DNA from 4 places in the Bradyrhizobium sp. Kon37 genome. Region 4 is predicted to be linked to each of the others. Evidence: predicted binding sites of a transcription regulator. Region 4 holds the regulator's gene; each other region holds the start of a gene.
The links. The regulator PhoB, encoded in region 4, activates phosphate uptake and scavenging genes when phosphate is short. The targets are predictions, from matches to a motif close to TGTCATNNANCTGTCAT.

Region 1 (3,977 bases), on a different contig from region 4:
CCCGGGGTAAGCAGGAAGAGCAAGGAGTTGAGGTCGTTCTTCTCGGGGACGATGCGGTTCTCGCGCAGATATTGCGCGACGACCGGGGCGGGGATGCCGTGATCGACATAGCCGCCGGTGATGCGATCGAAGCCGGGCGTGAGCAGCGTCAGCTTGTTCGGATCGGTCATGGCGAAGCCCTCGCTGAGGCCAGGGAAGCCATGCCAGGCGCTGTCGGGGGAGAGCTGCCACAGCGCAGGATTGGTGGCGAGCTCGTCGGTGGAGAGTGTTTCCCAGGCGACGTTGTGCGAAGCGCCGGCGTGGCTGACATCGGGAATGGCGACGCGATCGGGGACGAAGGGTTCGAAGAACCAGCGCCTGTCCGGATTCTGCTCCTTCTCCTCGAACTCCCTGCGCATCGCGCGGATCTTCTTGCGCAGCTCGACGCCGAGCCGGATGGTGTCGTCCCACAGCACTTCGCCGGAGCGGCCCTTCATCATCTGCGCGCCGACGTCGAGCGAGGCGAACAGCGGGTAGAATGGCGACGTGGAAGCGTGCTGCATGAAACTTTCATTGAAGCGGCGGTGCTCGACGCGTCGCTTCTGGCCGCGGATGTGACGATCCTTGATGTGGATTTGGGATGCCTGCGAGAAGCTCGCGAGCTGCTTGTGGGTCGACTGCGTCGCGATGATCCCGGGTGCCTCGGGGGGAAGGTTCGCCAGCCCCATGGCGAAGCGGCCTGCATAGAGCGGGTGGAACTTCATGAAGCCTGCCCAGGCCTCGTCGAACAGGATATACTCGCAGAGATGGCCGATGCGCTTCAAGATCATCTCGGCGCTGTGGATGGTGCCGTCATAGGTGCACTGCTCGACCACGGCGACGCGGAACGGCCGCTCCTTGCGCCAGGCGTCCTTGTCCGTGACCAGGGGATGATTGCGGATTGCCTCGCGCAAGGCTTTTTCGTCGAGCATATCCCAGCGCATCGGGCCGATCAGGCCCCAGGCATTGCGGATGGTCGGCACGTAGACCGGGACGCCGCCATTGATCATCAGCGCGCCGTGATGGGCAGCCTTGTGGTTGTTGCGGTCGAACAGTACGAGATCGCCGTCGGTGACGAGGGCGCCGAGCGCAACCTTGTTCGAGGTCGAGGTCCCGTTGAGCACGAAATAGGTCTTTTCGGCGCCAAAGATCTGGGCGGCTTCCTTCTGTGCCTTCAACGCCGGTCCTTCATGGGTGAGGAGGTCACCGAGGTCGAGCACGGAATTGTCGAGATCGTCGCGAAATACGGACTCGCCGAGATGTTCGACGAAGACCCGTCCGATCGGGCTGCGGTTGTAGAACACGCCGCCATTGTGGCCCGGACAGGTCCATAGCTGGTTGCCCTCCTCGGCATAGTCGACCAGCGCGCCGAAGAACGGCGTCTTCAGCGTCTCTGCATATTGCTTCAGACGGCTGATCAGGTTCTTGGCGATGAAGGTCGGTGTCTCCTCGGACAGGAAGACATAACCGTCGATGAAGTCGAGCACCTCGACCGGGAGATCCTCGAACCGCTTGCGCCGGATCAGGAGGATGATCGGGAAATCGAGGCCGCGCCGCCGCATCAAGTTGATCAGCGCCGAGGTCTTGCCCTCCAGGCCCTTCTTGCCCCAATCCACCACCATGCAGCCGATCGCGGCATCGGTCTGCACCGCCATCTCCGCGTCCTCCAGCTTGCGGGCGCGAACGACCTCGAAGCCGGAACGCTGGATCTCCTCGATGATCTGGTTGAAGCGCACGCCTTCGAGGTCGTCGGCGTCGAACACAGGTGCGGCAAACAGGAAGTTGAAGCGCTTGAAATAATCCATTGTCCATCCCGAATGTGCGAGACCGACAGGTCTCGACACATTTGATGACAGCTGGATGACAGCGGGCGCGATCCCGAGCGGGCCGGTCGGATGACCGGCGTCTCAGTCGAGAAGCTTGTCCAATGTGATGGGGAAGCGGCGGATGCGCTTGCCGGTGGCGTGATAGACGGCGTTTGCGATCGCCGCGGGGACGCCGACAATGCCGATTTCGCCAATGCCCTTGATGCCGAGCGCGTTGATGTGCGCGTCCGGCTCGTCGACGAAGATCACGTCGATGTCGCGAACATCTGCATTCACCGGGATGTGGTACTCGGCGATGTTCGCGTTCATGATCCGTCCGAAGCGGTGATCCATCACCGTCTCCTCGTGCAGGGCCATCCCGATCCCCCAGACCACGCCGCCCATGATCTGGCTGCGGCCGGTCTTGGTGTTGAGAATCCGTCCGGCCGCGACGGCGCTCACGACCCGCGTCACGCGAATGACGTTTAGCTCCTCGTCCACCTTGACCTCGGCAAAGACGGCCGAATGGGTATTGCGCGCGTGCTTCTTGTCCTCATCGAACTGGTTGAGCTTCTCCTTCTCGATACGTTCGACGCCGCCATGGCGCATCGCGTCGGCGATCGAGACTGCGCGGCTGTTGTCGCTGGCGCTGGCAATGCTGCCGTCGATCAGGACCGTATCGGCCAACGCGGTGCCGGCGAGCGGCGAGCCAGGGATTTTCCCGGCCAGACCTAACACCTCCTTGCGCACCTCCTCGGCGGCTGCGAGCACCGCATGTGCGCTCGAGGCAGCCATCCAGGAGCCGCCCTCGACAGGCGCCTGCGGCAGGGTGGAATCTGCGAGCCGGACGCTGATGTTCTCGATCGGCAGGCCGAGTGCGTCGGCCGCGACCTGCGCCACAATGGTGTAGGTGCCGGTGCCGATGTCGGATGCGGCACATGACACCTCGGCATGTCCGTTCGACGTCAGCACGATACGGACGGCAACCGGCATCTGCAGTGCTTCCCACACGCCTGTCGCCATGCCCCAGCCGACCAGATCCTTGCCGTCGCGCATCGAGCGCGGCGCAGGATTGCGGCCGCTCCAGCCGAAGGCGTCCGCGCCGCGCGCGTAGCATTCGCGCAATTGCTTGCTGGTGTAAGGGAGGTTTTCGCTCTGATCGCGGTCCGAGTAGCACTTCAGCCGCAGTTCGACCGGATCGAGCTTGAGAGCAACGGCAAGCTCGTCCATGGCACATTCGAGCGCGCAGACGCCCGACGCCGCGCCCGGTGCGCGCATGTCGCAGGGCGTGGAGACGTCAAGGTGAACCAGCTTGTGGGAGAAGCGGCTGTTCGGGCTCTTGTAGAGCTGTTCGGCCCAGCCGGTATCGTTGCGGGCAAAATCCTCGTAGCGCGAGGTGACGGCAATGGCCTCGTGCGTGACCGCGTCGAGCGTACCGTCCGATTTTGCGCCGAGCCCGACGCGCTCGATGGTCATCGGCCGGTAGCCGAGCCCGTACATCTGCTGGCGCGTCAGCACGACGCGAACGTTTCGCTTCAGCGCGAGCGCGCCGAGCGTTGCCAGCACCACCTGATATTGCGGCCGCAAGCCGGAGCCGAAGGCGCCGCCGACGTATGGCGAGACCACGCGAATGTCATCCGGCTTCTTGTCGAACACGCCGCATAGAAACTTGTGGACGTTCTGGACGCCTTGGGTCTTGTCGTAGATCGTGAGCTTGCCATTGCTGTCCCAGACCGCCGTGGTCGCGTAGAGCTCCATCGGGTTGTGATGCTCGGTCGGTATCACGTAGTCCGCCTCGTGGCGCACATCAGCTTCCGCAAGGGCGGCTACGGCGTCGCCCCGCGGCTTGTGCGGCTTGTCTTTTTCGGCCGCGTTGCTGCGCTCGCCTTCGAGGTCGGTCGCAAAACCATGCTGCTCATATTCGACCCGCACGAGCGTCGCTGCAAATTTCGCGGTTTCCCAGTCCTCCGCGACGACCAGTGCGATCGGCTGGCCGTTGAACTTGATCTTGTCATCATAAAGCGGACGGAAAGGCGAGCCTTCCTCGGGCGCAACCTCGTCCTTCCACGCCTCGTCCTTGTCGGCCAGCGGCGGACGGTTCGCATGCGTGAGCACCTCGAGCACGCCCTCGACCTGCTGTGCCGCGCCGGTGTC
Region 2 (3,977 bases), 180 kb from region 4:
CGGCACTTCACCGGCGCGGGAGAGCACACGCCCGACCAGCCGGTCGAAATCTTCGCTCGACAGGCCGGTGCGCTCCACCATGCGGTTGCGCTTGCGGGGCTTGGCCATGTCCCCCACCGTGCCGTCCATGTGGTCGTTGAAGGCGAACAGGTCGACGCGGCCCTCAGCGAGCCACTGGCTGATCTCGGTTTCGGCATCGAGATTGTAGGTCTCGTGGCGCAGATGAAAGCGGGTGTCGGCCGCGAATTGCGGGCGCAGCCGTTCGATCGCCTCCATCAGGCCGCGCGCATTGTCGGCGCTGCGCAGGCCCGGCTCCCACGAACAGGTCGTGGCGTGAAACACAGTCGTGATGCCGTTGCTGATGGCCTGGCGGTCGCTATCGGCGAGCGCCACGTCGATCGGAAAATCGACTCCGGCGCGCGGCATCATCTGCCGCTCAAAGGCATCGCCATGCAGATCGACGATGCCCGGCAGGACCAGCAGGTTGCGCGCGTCGATCGCAAGCCGCGTCCGGCCGCGAGACGCATCGATCTCTGCGATGTCCGTTCCGGACAGGGCAAGAGAAGTTTCGACGAGCTCGGAGCCGATCAGGGTCCGGCCGCCCTCAAGGAAAATGTCTGTCACGCGACCGCGCTTGATTTGCTGCCATGAGGACTGTTGAGAGAACTTCCTCGTGCTTCATACGTCGAGAGAAAATCTTCAATCCCGAGCTTGCGGAAATCGGGCAATGCTGCACGCAATTTGTCGTGATCCCAATCCCACCAGGCGAGGCTGGCGAGCCGTCCGGCGACGTCTTCCGAGAACCGCCGCCGCACGATGCGCGCCGGATTGCCGGCGACGATGGTGTAGGCCGGCACGTCCTTGGTGACGATGGCGCCGGCCGCGATCACCGCGCCGGTGCCGATGTTGCGACCCGGCAGCACGATGGCGCCATGGCCGATCCAGACGTCATGGCCGATATGGACGTGATGCTGGCGCCGCCAGTCGAAGAATTCCGTGTCGTCGCTCTCGCCTTCGAAGTAGGCGCTCGAGCGATAGGTGAAGTGCGCCTGCGTGGCGCGGTGCATCGGGTGATTGCCCGGATTGATCCGTGTCATCGCCGCGATCGAGCAGAATTTTCCGATCGTGGTGTAGGTGATCTGGGCGTCGTTCACGACATAGGAGTAATCGCCCATCGTCACCTCGTGCAGCATCGTGCGGGCGCCGACCTCCGTGTAGGCCCCAAGCCTGGTGTCGTGCAGCTTCGCCGAGGGATCGATGGTCGGCTGGACCGAAAGAGTCTTGGCGGCCATGTTGCATCCGAACGAGAGGGCGGGCGTTTCTCTTCGAGTGGCTTGATGACAATGTCATGACGACACGATGACAGGGGATGAACTGGGGATGACGTGTGTAGGATCGCCGCACCGCAACGTCCGTGTCACACAAGTGTCAAGCGCCGGCGTTAGCGGTGGGTCCCAGCTACTCTGGAGCCCTGCATGCTGGTGGTTGATGGTCTGACGTGTCGCTTCGGCGTGAAAGCCGCGGTGGACGATGCCTCGTTTCAAGTCTCTCCCGGCGGCTTCGTCGGCGTGATCGGACGGTCCGGAGCCGGCAAGTCGACCCTGCTGCGGACCATCAACCGTCTCGCGACCCCTTCGCAGGGCCGCATCCTGTTCGACGGCCTCGACGTCACCGCGCTGCGCGGCAAGGAGCTGCGGCAGTGGCGGGCGCGCTCGGCGATGATCTTTCAGCAGTTCAATCTGGTCGGCCGGCTCGATGTTCTCACCAACGTTCTGATGGGACGGCTCGCGACGATGCCGGCCTGGCGCTCGTTGTCGCAGACCTGGCCCGAGCAGGACAAGGCGCTGGCGATGTCCGCGCTCGAACAGTTCGATATCGCCCCGCTCGCAGCCCAGCGCGCCGATCAGCTCTCCGGCGGCCAGCAGCAGCGCGTCGCGATCGCCCGCGCGCTGGTGCAGCAGCCCGACATCATCCTCGCCGACGAGCCGATCGCCTCGCTCGATCCCCGCAACACCAAGATCGTGATGGATGCGCTTTTGCGCATCAACAAGCATTTCGGCATCACCGTGCTCTGCAATCTGCATTCGCTCGACCTGGCGCGCAGCTATTGCGACCGCCTGATCGGTATGGCGCAGGGGCGCGTGGTGTTCGACGGCGCGCCGGCCGAGTTGACCGAGCACGTTGCGCGCGAGCTCTACGATCTCGAAGCCGCCGATGTCATGGGCGGCACGCCTGCACCGGTGCGACAAGGCATTCCGGCGCTTGGAACGGCGGCCGCCGCCTGAGCGGCGCCGCATCAGGACTCACCAGTTTTGCGTCAACCGACCTCAACCAATGAAGAGGCTATCATGATTACTCGCAGATTGATTCTTGCCGGCGCCGCCGCGCTCGCGTTCACGGCTTCAGCTTCCGCCGAGGACTGGAAAGCCAAATATCCCGAACTGACCTTCGCGGTCATTCCGGCGGAAAACGCCTCGGGCGTCACCGAGCGCTGGGCGCCGTTCATGAACTATCTCTCCAAGGAATTGGGCGTGAAGGTCACGCTGCGCATCGCCAACGACTACGCGGCCGTGATCGAAGGCCAGCGTGCCGGCAACATTCATATCGCGAGCTATGGTTCGGCCTCGTTCGCCCGCGCCCGCCTGACCGGCGTCAAGACCGACGCCTTCGCCAACGACATCAACTCCGACGGCTCCACCGGTTACTACTCCGTGTTCTTCGTCAAGGCGAACAGCGCCTACAAGAGCATCGACCAGCTCAAGGGCAAGAACCTCGGCCTGGTCGACCCGAACTCCACCTCCGGCAACAACGTGCCGCGCTTCGAGCTCGACAAGATGGGCATCACGGATGCCGACTCCTATTTCAGCAAGGTCGTCTTCACCGGCAGCCATGAGAACGCAATCCTGGCGCTGGCGCAGGGCACGGTCGACGTCGCCGCCAACCAGTGGACCAGCGACGACGATTCAACCCTGGCGCAGATGCTGACCAAGGGCATGCTGAAGAATGCCGACGGCTCGGCGATGAAGAAGGACGATTTCCGCATCATCCACAAGTCGGCGCCGATCATCAACGGCCCCTACGCGTACAATTCCGATCTGCCGGAAGAGGCCAAGGCCGCGATCGCGAAGGCGTTCTTCGACGCGCCGGCCAAGGACAAGGCTGCGTTCGATCGCCTCCAGGACGGCCAGAAGAAGGGTTTTCATCCCGCGACCACCAAGGATTGGGATGGCACGATCGAGCTGATCAAGTTCGTCGATGCGCTGCGTAAGAAGAAGGCGTCCTGAGTTTCGGGACGATGCCACTGGAGCCGGGTCGATGGACCCGGCTCTTTCTCTTTAATCGACCACCTTTCCTGATCAGATGACCGTCGCGGTTTCGATCCTCCCGGAGCAGCAGCTCGCCGTGCTCAACGCCGCCTATCGCCAGGCGGTCGCGCGCAAGCGGCTCCGACTCCTGTTTGGAGCCGTGATCTTCGCCGCAGCACTGCTTCTGGCGGCGATCGGCGCCGAAGTGAATCTGCGCACGCTGTTCACCCATTACGGCAACTTCATCAGCTATTTCGACCGCATCCTCACACTCGACAGCGGACAGCGGGTCTGGACCGATGTAGGCGAATGGCTCTGGGGCTGGCGCAAATGGCTGAAGATGTTGGGCGAGACCCTGCTGATCTCCTATGTCGGCACGCTGATCGGCGCGACTTTTGCATTCTGCCTGAACTTCTTCGCGGCGGAGAATACCTCGCCCGCGCCCTGGCTGCGCTTCGTGGTGCGGCGCCTGCTCGAATTCGCCCGCACGGTGCCCGGCATCGTGTTTGCGCTGATCTTCGTGATCGCCTTCGGGCTCGGACCGATGGCGGGCGTGCTGGCGATTGCGATTCACTCCACCGGCGCGCTCGGAAAGCTGTTCTCCGAGATCGTCGAGAACGCCGACATGAAGCCGGTCGAAGGCATCCGCTCGACCGGCGCGAGCTGGCTCGC
Region 3 (3,977 bases), on a different contig from region 4:
GGATCAGGATTGATGACGTTCATTACGGCGCGTGAGGCGGCGCGGCGAGGATTCCTTGAGCGACTTACCACGGCCAGACAGACTCGGATTTGTCATGAAGTAGTTGTGGACGTTGAAAGGCTCCTCGCCCTTCGCGGTCTTCATACGCGTTGAGGACCCGTCCGGCAACAATTGCCAGCTCTGTTCGTTGTCCTTGAGATTCGCGACCATGATCTGTTCGAGAACCTGCTGATGCACCGTGGGATTTTGCAGCGGACACAGCACCTCGACGCGGCGGTCGAGGTTGCGCGGCATCATGTCCGCCGAGGAGATATACACAGCCGCTTTCGCGCTCGGCAGGCCCTGGCCCATGCCGAAGCAGTAGATTCGGCCGTGTTCGAGGAAGCGTCCGATGATCGACTTGACGCGAATGTTCTCCGACAGTCCGGGAATGCCGGGCCGCAGGCAGCAGATACCGCGCACCACGAGCTCGACCTGCACGCCGGCCTGTGAGGCCTCGTAGAGCGCGTCGATGATGTCGGGGTCGACCAGCGCGTTCATCTTCATCCAGACCGCACCGGGCCGGCCGTGCCGCGCATGCGCGGTCTCGCCCTGGATGTGCTCGATGATGCGCTTGCGCAGGGTCAGCGGCGACACCGCCATCTTTTCCAGATCGCTCGGCGCGGCATAGCCGGTGATGAAGTTGAACACGCGGGCAGCGTCGCGGCCGATGGTCGGATCCGAGGTGAAATAGGAGAGGTCGGTGTAGATGCGCGCGGTTACCGGGTGGTAGTTGCCGGTGCCGGTGTGGACGTAAGTTGTGAGGCTCCCGCCCTCGCGGCGCACCACCATCGAGAGTTTTGCGTGCGTCTTGAGTTCGAGGAAGCCGTAGACGACCTGCACGCCGGCGCGCTCGAGGTCGCGCGCCCAGCGGATGTTGGCCTCCTCGTCGAAGCGCGCCTTCAGCTCGATCAGCGCGGTGACGGATTTGCCGGCTTCGGCAGCTTCCACGAGCGCGCGCACGATCGGCGAGTTGCTGGAGGTGCGGTAGAGCGTCTGCTTGATGGCGACGACGTCGGGGTCGCGCGTCGCCTGCTGGAGAAACTGCACCACGACGTCGAAGGATTCGTAGGGGTGATGGACGACGAGGTCCTTCTGCCGGATCGCAGCGAAGATGTCGCCGCCTTGCTCGCGGACGCGCTCGGGATGGCGGGGCACGTAAGGGGTGAATTCCAGGTCGGGCCGGTCGAGGCGGGTGAGCTGCGAGAGCTCGTTCATGGCGAGCACGCCATCGACCAGGAACACCTCGTCGTCCGCGGTCGACAGCGCGTGCTGCACGAAGCTGCGCAGCTGTTCCGGCATCTTGGCGTCGATCTCGAGCCGGATCACCGAGCCGCGGCGGCGGCGCTTCAGCGCCGTCTCGAACAGGCGGACGAGATCCTCGGCCTCTTCCTCGATTTCCAGTTCGGAGTCGCGGATGACACGGAAGGCGCCCTGGCCGTGCAGATTGTAGCCGGGGAACAGGCGGTTGATGAACAGCGCGGTGGCCTGCTCCAGCGAGATCAGCCGGACGACCTTGCCCTCGGCCGGCAGGCGGATGAAGCGGTCGATCTTGCCGGGCATGCGGATCAGCGCGTTCATCTGTTTGCCGTCGGCGGCGCGCGTGAGCTGGAGCGCGATGGTGAAGCCGAGGCTCGGAATGAACGGGAAGGGGTGGGCCGGGTCGATCGCGAGCGGAGTCAGCAGCGGGAACACGTTGCTGAGGAAGTAGTCCTCGATCCAGGTTCGTTCCGCCTTGGTGACTTCCTTGCCCTCGACCAGCACGATGCCCTCGTCGGCGAGCGTGCCGCGCAGGTCGCGCCAGATTGCCTGCTGGTCGGAGGCAAGCTGCGAGACGGTCCGGTTGATGAGCGCGAGCTGCTCGGACGGGGTCAGACCGTCGGGGCTGCGCTCGGCAATGCCCTCGCGCACCTGGGCCTTGATGCCGGCGACGCGGACCATGAAGAACTCGTCGAGGTTATTCGCTGAAATCGACAGGAATCGTACCCGCTCCAGCATGGGGTGGCTGGGATTGACCGATTCCTCCAGGACGCGGCGGTTGAAGTGCAGCCAGGAGAGCTCGCGATTGATGAACCGCTCGGGGCTCGATGCGATCGCCGGCGGGCCTTCGGCCTCCGGGGCTTTTTCTTTAATTTCAACAGCTTGCGCAGAGTCCATCAGAAGTCGATCCATCCAGTTCGCCCCAATTTGCGACTTAGCCGCAAAACCCGCGGGAGCATGTGTTAGAGCGATGACGTTTCGATGACATTGATGTTCCGCCGCCCGGCCGCGTCAAGCCGCCTTGGTCAGACATCCCGGAGCAGCTCGGCCGCCAGGGCCCTTGTGACGGGACGGCCGAGGCGCAGGGCCTCGCTGTCCAGCAGGTCGACTGCCCGTCGGGCGGCGGCCGAGGACCGCTCCAGGCGAGTGGCGAGGTAGCTGACCACGCTCTCGTCCACCGCGAGCTGGCGGTCGGCGCAGAATTTGACGATCAGGCCGCGGAAGAGCTGGTCGTCAGGCGGCAGCAGCGAGATAACGGGGACGGCGCGGAGCCGCGAGCGCAGGTCGGCAAGCTCGATCTCGAGAGAAGCGGGCGCCTCGCGTCCGGTGAAGAGGACGAAGGCGCCGTCCTCGCGGGCCAGATTCATCAGATGGAACAGGGCGCGCTCGTCGAATTCCCTGGGCTTGGGGTCCTCGACCACCAGCGCGCCGGTGGCGAGCGCATCCGGGACGGCTTCGGCGGTCAGCCCATTGGCCGTGGTCGAGCGGGCGCCTGAAGCCTCGGCCCAGATCGCGGCGAGATGGCTCTTGCCGCTTCCTTCCGGGCCGGCCAGCCACATGATCCGGTTCGGCCATTCCGGCCAGGCGTCGATGAGGGCAAGACCGGCGGCATTGACGGGGCCTTCGAGGAAATTGTCCCGGCTCAGGCTCTCCGCATGCGGAAGCGAAAACGCCAATTGTCGGGGATGAACGCGGCCTGGCACGCTTGCTTTGCTCCGTGCCGGCGTGCCGGCTTCGTTTGACGAGATGCGACTTCATCGAGCGGGAGTTGGCCTTTTACGGGGCCGCTTCCCAACTCACTTGGCCTCGATCGTGCTCATGTGCCGCAACCACTCAACGAGATAGAGCGACACGGAGGAGAGCGTGAAGACCGTAACGAGGCCCATCAGGATGATATCATAAGGACCGGCTTTGAAGCCGAAGGCGAGGGCGGCCAGCACCAGCGCTGCGAACGCCACCTGGGCCACAGTGTTGAGCTTGGATACCTTCGAGGGCTTCATCTCCACAGGGCGGTCGAACAGCCACGATATGATCACGGCGGCGACGATCATGATGTCGCGCGAGACCACTAGGATGACGATCCAGCGCGGAATCGCGCCCCAGATGCCCAAGGCCATGTAGATCGAGACCAGCAGCGCCTTGTCGGCGAGCGGGTCGAGCAAGGCGCCGAGCTCACTCGTCATGTTGAAGCGCTTGGCAAGGAAGCCGTCGACCGCGTCGCTGATGCCGGCGATCAGGAAGACGGCGAACGCCACCTCCATTTGGCTCGACACGATGGCCCAGACGATGATCGGGACCAGCATGATGCGGCCCAAAGTAATGATGTTCGGTATACTCACACGGCGCTTCCCGGCACCCGGCCTGACCTCGAATTCGGCCCTTTGGAGGCTGAACCGGTTGATATCTCTACATAGTATACGGAGGCGCGCCATGCGAGCCATTGCGCGTCCCCGGAATTCGACGTAACCAGCCGCAAACCCACTGGAAATCGGGCATGACCGACCGCAAAAACGGCCTCACTTACGCCGATTCAGGCGTCGATATCGACGCGGGCAACCGCCTGGTCGACCTGATCAAGCCAATGGTGCGCGCAACCGCGCGGGCCGGCGCCGACGCCGAAATCGGCGGATTCGGCGGCCTGTTCGACCTCAAGGCGGCCGGTTTCAAGGATCCCATCC
Region 4 (3,977 bases):
CACAGGCGCGCGGCGAGCTTTTCGCCGTCCGGGCTCTGGAACAGGTTCGACATGTGCCAGAGCTTCGTGGCCTGCTCCTGCAACGCCGCGACCAGCGCCGGATGGGCATGGCCGAGCGCATTCACCGCCACCCCGGAGGTGAAATCGAGATAGCGCTCGCCATTGGTCGCGATCAGCCAGCAGCCTTCGCCACGCTCGAAACCGAGGTCGGACCTGGCGAAAACGGGGAGCAAATGCGGCGCTGCGCTGTTAGTCATGACGGTCACTTGAATGTTGCGGACGGTGTGTGCGTGCATTGCGCAACGCACCATCGACCGGCCCGGAAAACGAAACGTGCCGCCTCTTGAGGGCGGCACGCACGACTATCTTAGGCCTGGTGAAACGGGTGTCAATGCCGCCCGGAAAGCCTCGCGAAACGCTGAATCCGTAGTCTTGCGGTGCCGATTTTGCGGGATTTAGCCACGGAACATGTGGAAGCGAGTCGGCGGACTCTTGCGCGGGAGTCACGCCATATTGTAGCGTTTGGATTGTCAGATACGACATCTCGTGCAGTGGTTCTGATCTTTAAGTCCTTATGTACCGGCGTAAACGTTCGGGCGTTCAAGACGCGCCCGGCGAGCCTTAAGGGATTCTGACGGCACGGGTTTTTGAAGGCTTAGGCATTCGCTGCGAGGCCCCAGGATGGCTGGCGCGCAGCGAGGGAAAGGGTGCAATGACGGTTTTGACCTGGTCCGATGATCGCGTCGAGCAGCTGAAAAAGCTCTGGGAGGCCGGACTTTCGGCCAGCCAGATCGCGGCGGAGCTCGGCAATGTGACCCGCAATGCCGTGATCGGCAAAGTGCACAGGCTCGGCCTTTCGGGCCGCGCCAAGAGCCCATCGTCGGCAGCGCCGCGGCCGCGCAAGGCGCGCCCCGCGCAGCACATGATGCGGGTGAGCCGCCCGATCTCGCGCGGCAACACCGCGCTGGCGCAGGCCTTCGAGGTCGAGGCTGAGCCGGATCCGGTCACCTACGACAACGTGGTGCCGATGAGCCAGCGCCTGTCGCTGCTGGAATTGAACGAGGCGACCTGCCACTGGCCGGTCGGCGATCCCTCGAGCCCTGACTTCTTCTTCTGCGGTGGACGGGCGCTGTCCGGCCTGCCCTATTGCGCCCAGCACTCGCGCGTTGCGTACCAGCCGGCGTCAGATCGGCGCCGCGCACCGGTGAAGCCGGGTCCGCGGTAATCACGGCAAGTCGTCGCGCGAAGGTTCAATTTCAGTGTCGTCCTGGCGAAAGCCAGGACCCATACTCCGAGCACGCAGTAGTCGTGCGAAAGGGTCACTCCGAGTCTTCGCCAAACCACGTTCGGTGGTTATGGGTCCCGGATCAGCGCTCGCTTCGCTCGCTTGTCCGGGACGACGGCTGAGAACCTCAAGCCTGCAACCCTACACCTGCTCCGCCTTGGCAAAACGATCATCCAGCGCGTAGCCTGCGCCGCGGACGGTGCGGATCGGATCCTGCTCGCGGCCGAGATTGAGCAGCTTGCGCAGTCGGCCGATATGGACGTCGACGGTGCGCTCGTCGATATAGATGTCGCGGCCCCAGACGCTGTCGAGCAGCTGCTCGCGCGAGAACACCCGCCCCGGGTGCTCCAGGAAGAACTCCAGCAGGCGATATTCGGTCGGACCTAGATCGATCGGCCGGCCCGAGCGCGCCACGCGGCGCTTGTCGCGGTCGAGCTCGATGTCGCCAAAAGCAAGCACGGTGGCGAGCCGCTCGGGGCTTGCGCGCCGCAGCAGGCCTTTCACGCGCGCCAGCAGCTCCGGCACCGAGAACGGCTTGACGATGTAATCGTCGGCGCCGGTCGCAAGACCCCGCACCCGCTCGCTCTCCTCGCCGCGCGCGGTGAGCATGATGATCGGGAGCTGCTTGGTCTCGGGACGGGTGCGAAGCCGACGGCACAATTCGATGCCTGACAGGCCCGGCAGCATCCAGTCGAGCACGATCAGATCGGGAATGTGCTCCTTGAGGCGGGTGTCGGCGTCGTCGCCGCGCATCACCGTCTCGACGTCATAGCCGTCGCCTTCGAGGTTGTAGCGGAGAAGCTCGGTCAGGGCTTCCTCGTCCTCAACCACCATAATGCGTGCGCCCATCGGGTCGTCGCTCCTTAAGTCTTTCAGGTGTTCGGTACCGTGTTGGCAAAGGTCGTCATGTCGCCCTTCGGCCGCTTGTCGGTGATCGCCTGGCCCTCGATCATGTAGAACACGGTCTCGGCGATGTTAGTGGCGTGATCGCCGATCCGCTCGATGTTCTTGGCGCAGAACATCAGATGGATGCAGAACGAGATGTTGCGCGGATCCTCCATCATGTAGGTGAGGAGCTCGCGGAACAGCGAGGTGCAGATGGCGTCGACCTCCTCGTCGCCCTTCCACACCGCCATCGCCGCCGGCAAATCATGCGCGGCATAAGCGTCCAGCACCGACTTGACCTGCTGCTGGACGAGGTCGGTCATGTGCTCGAGGCCGCGGAACAGCTTGAGCGGATGGAAGTCCGTCTCCAGCGCTGCGACGCGCTTGCCCATGTTCTTGGCGAGGTCGCCGATGCGCTCGAGATCGGTCGCGACGCGCATGGCGCCGACGATTTCGCGCAGATCGACCGCCATCGGCTGGCGACGTGCGATGGTGAGCACCGCGCGCTCCTCGATGCGCTTCTGCAGCGCGTCGAGCTCGGTGTCGATGGCGACGACGCGCTGGCCGAGCGGGACGTCGCGGCGGATCAGCGCGTCGACGGACTCGACGATCATGCGCTCGGCGATGCCACCCATCTCGGCGACCAGGCGCGTGAGTTCCTGGAGGTCGGTGTCGAAGGCCTTTGCGGTATGTTCAGAACCCATGTCGCGTCTCCTAGCCGAACCGGCCGGTGATGTAATCCTGCGTGCGCCGGTCGGTCGGCGACGTGAAGATCTTGCTGGTGTCGTCGAACTCGATCAGCTCGCCGAGATACATGAACGCGGTCTTGTCGGAGACGCGCGCCGCCTGCTGCATGTTGTGGGTGACGATCGCGATCGTGTAATCCTCGGACAGCTCCTGGATCAGCTCCTCGACCTTGGCGGTCGAGATCGGGTCGAGCGCCGAACAGGGTTCGTCGAACAGGATCACCTCGGGCCGCACCGCGACGGTGCGGGCGATGCAGAGGCGTTGCTGCTGGCCGCCGGAGAGCGACAGGCCAGAGGCGTTGAGCTTGTCCTTGACCTCGTTCCACAGCGCGCCGCCGCGCAGCGCCTTCTCGACGCGGCCGTCCATCTCGGACTTCGAGATCTTCTCATAGAGACGGATACCGAACGCGATGTTCTCGTAGATCGTCATCGGGAACGGCGTCGGCTTCTGGAACACCATGCCGACGCGGGCGCGCAGCAAATTGAGGTCCAGCTTGCCGTCGAGGATGTTGGTCTGATCGAGCATGAGCTGACCGGTGGCGCGCTGGCCGGGATAGAGGTCGTACATCCGGTTGAAGATGCGCAGCAGGGTCGACTTGCCGCAACCCGACGGACCGATGAACGCGGTGACACGGTTGGCGCCGAGCGTCAGGTTGATGTTCTTCAGCGCGTGGTGCTCGCCGTAATAGAAGTTCAAGTTGCGCACGGTCACCTTGGGGGGCGCCTCCGGCAGCACCGGCGCGTGCGGCAGGCCACCGGACGCGCTCATCGATACGGAAAGATCACTCATTTTGCAGTCCTCTCGGCGCCAAGGATGCGCGCGCCAATATTAAGGGCAAGAACGGTCAGGGTGATGAGCAGCGCTCCGCTCCAGGCCAACTGCTTCCAGTAGGCATAGGGGCTCTGCACGAAGTTGTTGATGGTGACAGGCAGGTTCGCCATCGTCTTGTTCAGGCCGAGGCTGAAGAACTGGTTCGACAGCGCGGTGAACAGCAGCGGCGCGGTTTCACCGGCGACGCGAGCGGTCGCGAGCAGCACGCCGGTGATGAGACCCGATCGGG

Region 1: the regulator PhoB is predicted to act here: its motif matches at 1,868-1,884, upstream of AC0L3J_RS20930 (Orn/Lys/Arg family decarboxylase).
Region 2: the regulator PhoB is predicted to act here: its motif matches at 1,338-1,354, upstream of phnC (phosphonate ABC transporter ATP-binding protein).
Region 3: the regulator PhoB is predicted to act here: its motif matches at 2,270-2,286, upstream of AC0L3J_RS05735 (RNA degradosome polyphosphate kinase).

What each region holds. Positions count from the first base shown of each region.
Region 1 covers NZ_JBVVOY010000011.1:38,266-42,242, forward strand. Annotated here, with positions in the region: gene AC0L3J_RS20930 (Orn/Lys/Arg family decarboxylase) at 1-1,823, opposite strand, end outside; gene AC0L3J_RS20935 (xanthine dehydrogenase family protein molybdopterin-binding subunit) at 1,926-3,977, opposite strand, start outside.
Region 2 covers NZ_JBVVOY010000001.1:100,813-104,789, reverse strand. Annotated here, with positions in the region: gene AC0L3J_RS00595 (alpha-D-ribose 1-methylphosphonate 5-triphosphate diphosphatase) at 1-624, opposite strand, end outside; gene AC0L3J_RS00590 (transferase hexapeptide repeat family protein) at 621-1,292, opposite strand; gene phnC (phosphonate ABC transporter ATP-binding protein) at 1,476-2,285, shown strand; gene phnD (phosphonate ABC transporter substrate-binding protein) at 2,349-3,284, shown strand; gene phnE (phosphonate ABC transporter, permease protein PhnE) at 3,361-3,977, shown strand, end outside.
Region 3 covers NZ_JBVVOY010000002.1:308,974-312,950, reverse strand. Annotated here, with positions in the region: gene AC0L3J_RS05735 (RNA degradosome polyphosphate kinase) at 4-2,196, opposite strand; gene AC0L3J_RS05730 (P-loop NTPase family protein) at 2,325-3,002, opposite strand; gene AC0L3J_RS05725 (CDP-alcohol phosphatidyltransferase family protein) at 3,096-3,638, opposite strand; gene purM (phosphoribosylformylglycinamidine cyclo-ligase) at 3,794-3,977, shown strand, end outside.
Region 4 covers NZ_JBVVOY010000001.1:277,795-281,771, forward strand. Annotated here, with positions in the region: gene AC0L3J_RS01435 (acetylornithine transaminase) at 1-257, opposite strand, end outside; gene AC0L3J_RS01440 (GcrA family cell cycle regulator) at 713-1,225, shown strand; gene phoB (phosphate regulon transcriptional regulator PhoB) at 1,427-2,134, opposite strand; gene phoU (phosphate signaling complex protein PhoU) at 2,158-2,874, opposite strand; gene pstB (phosphate ABC transporter ATP-binding protein PstB) at 2,885-3,706, opposite strand; gene pstA (phosphate ABC transporter permease PstA) at 3,703-3,977, opposite strand, start outside.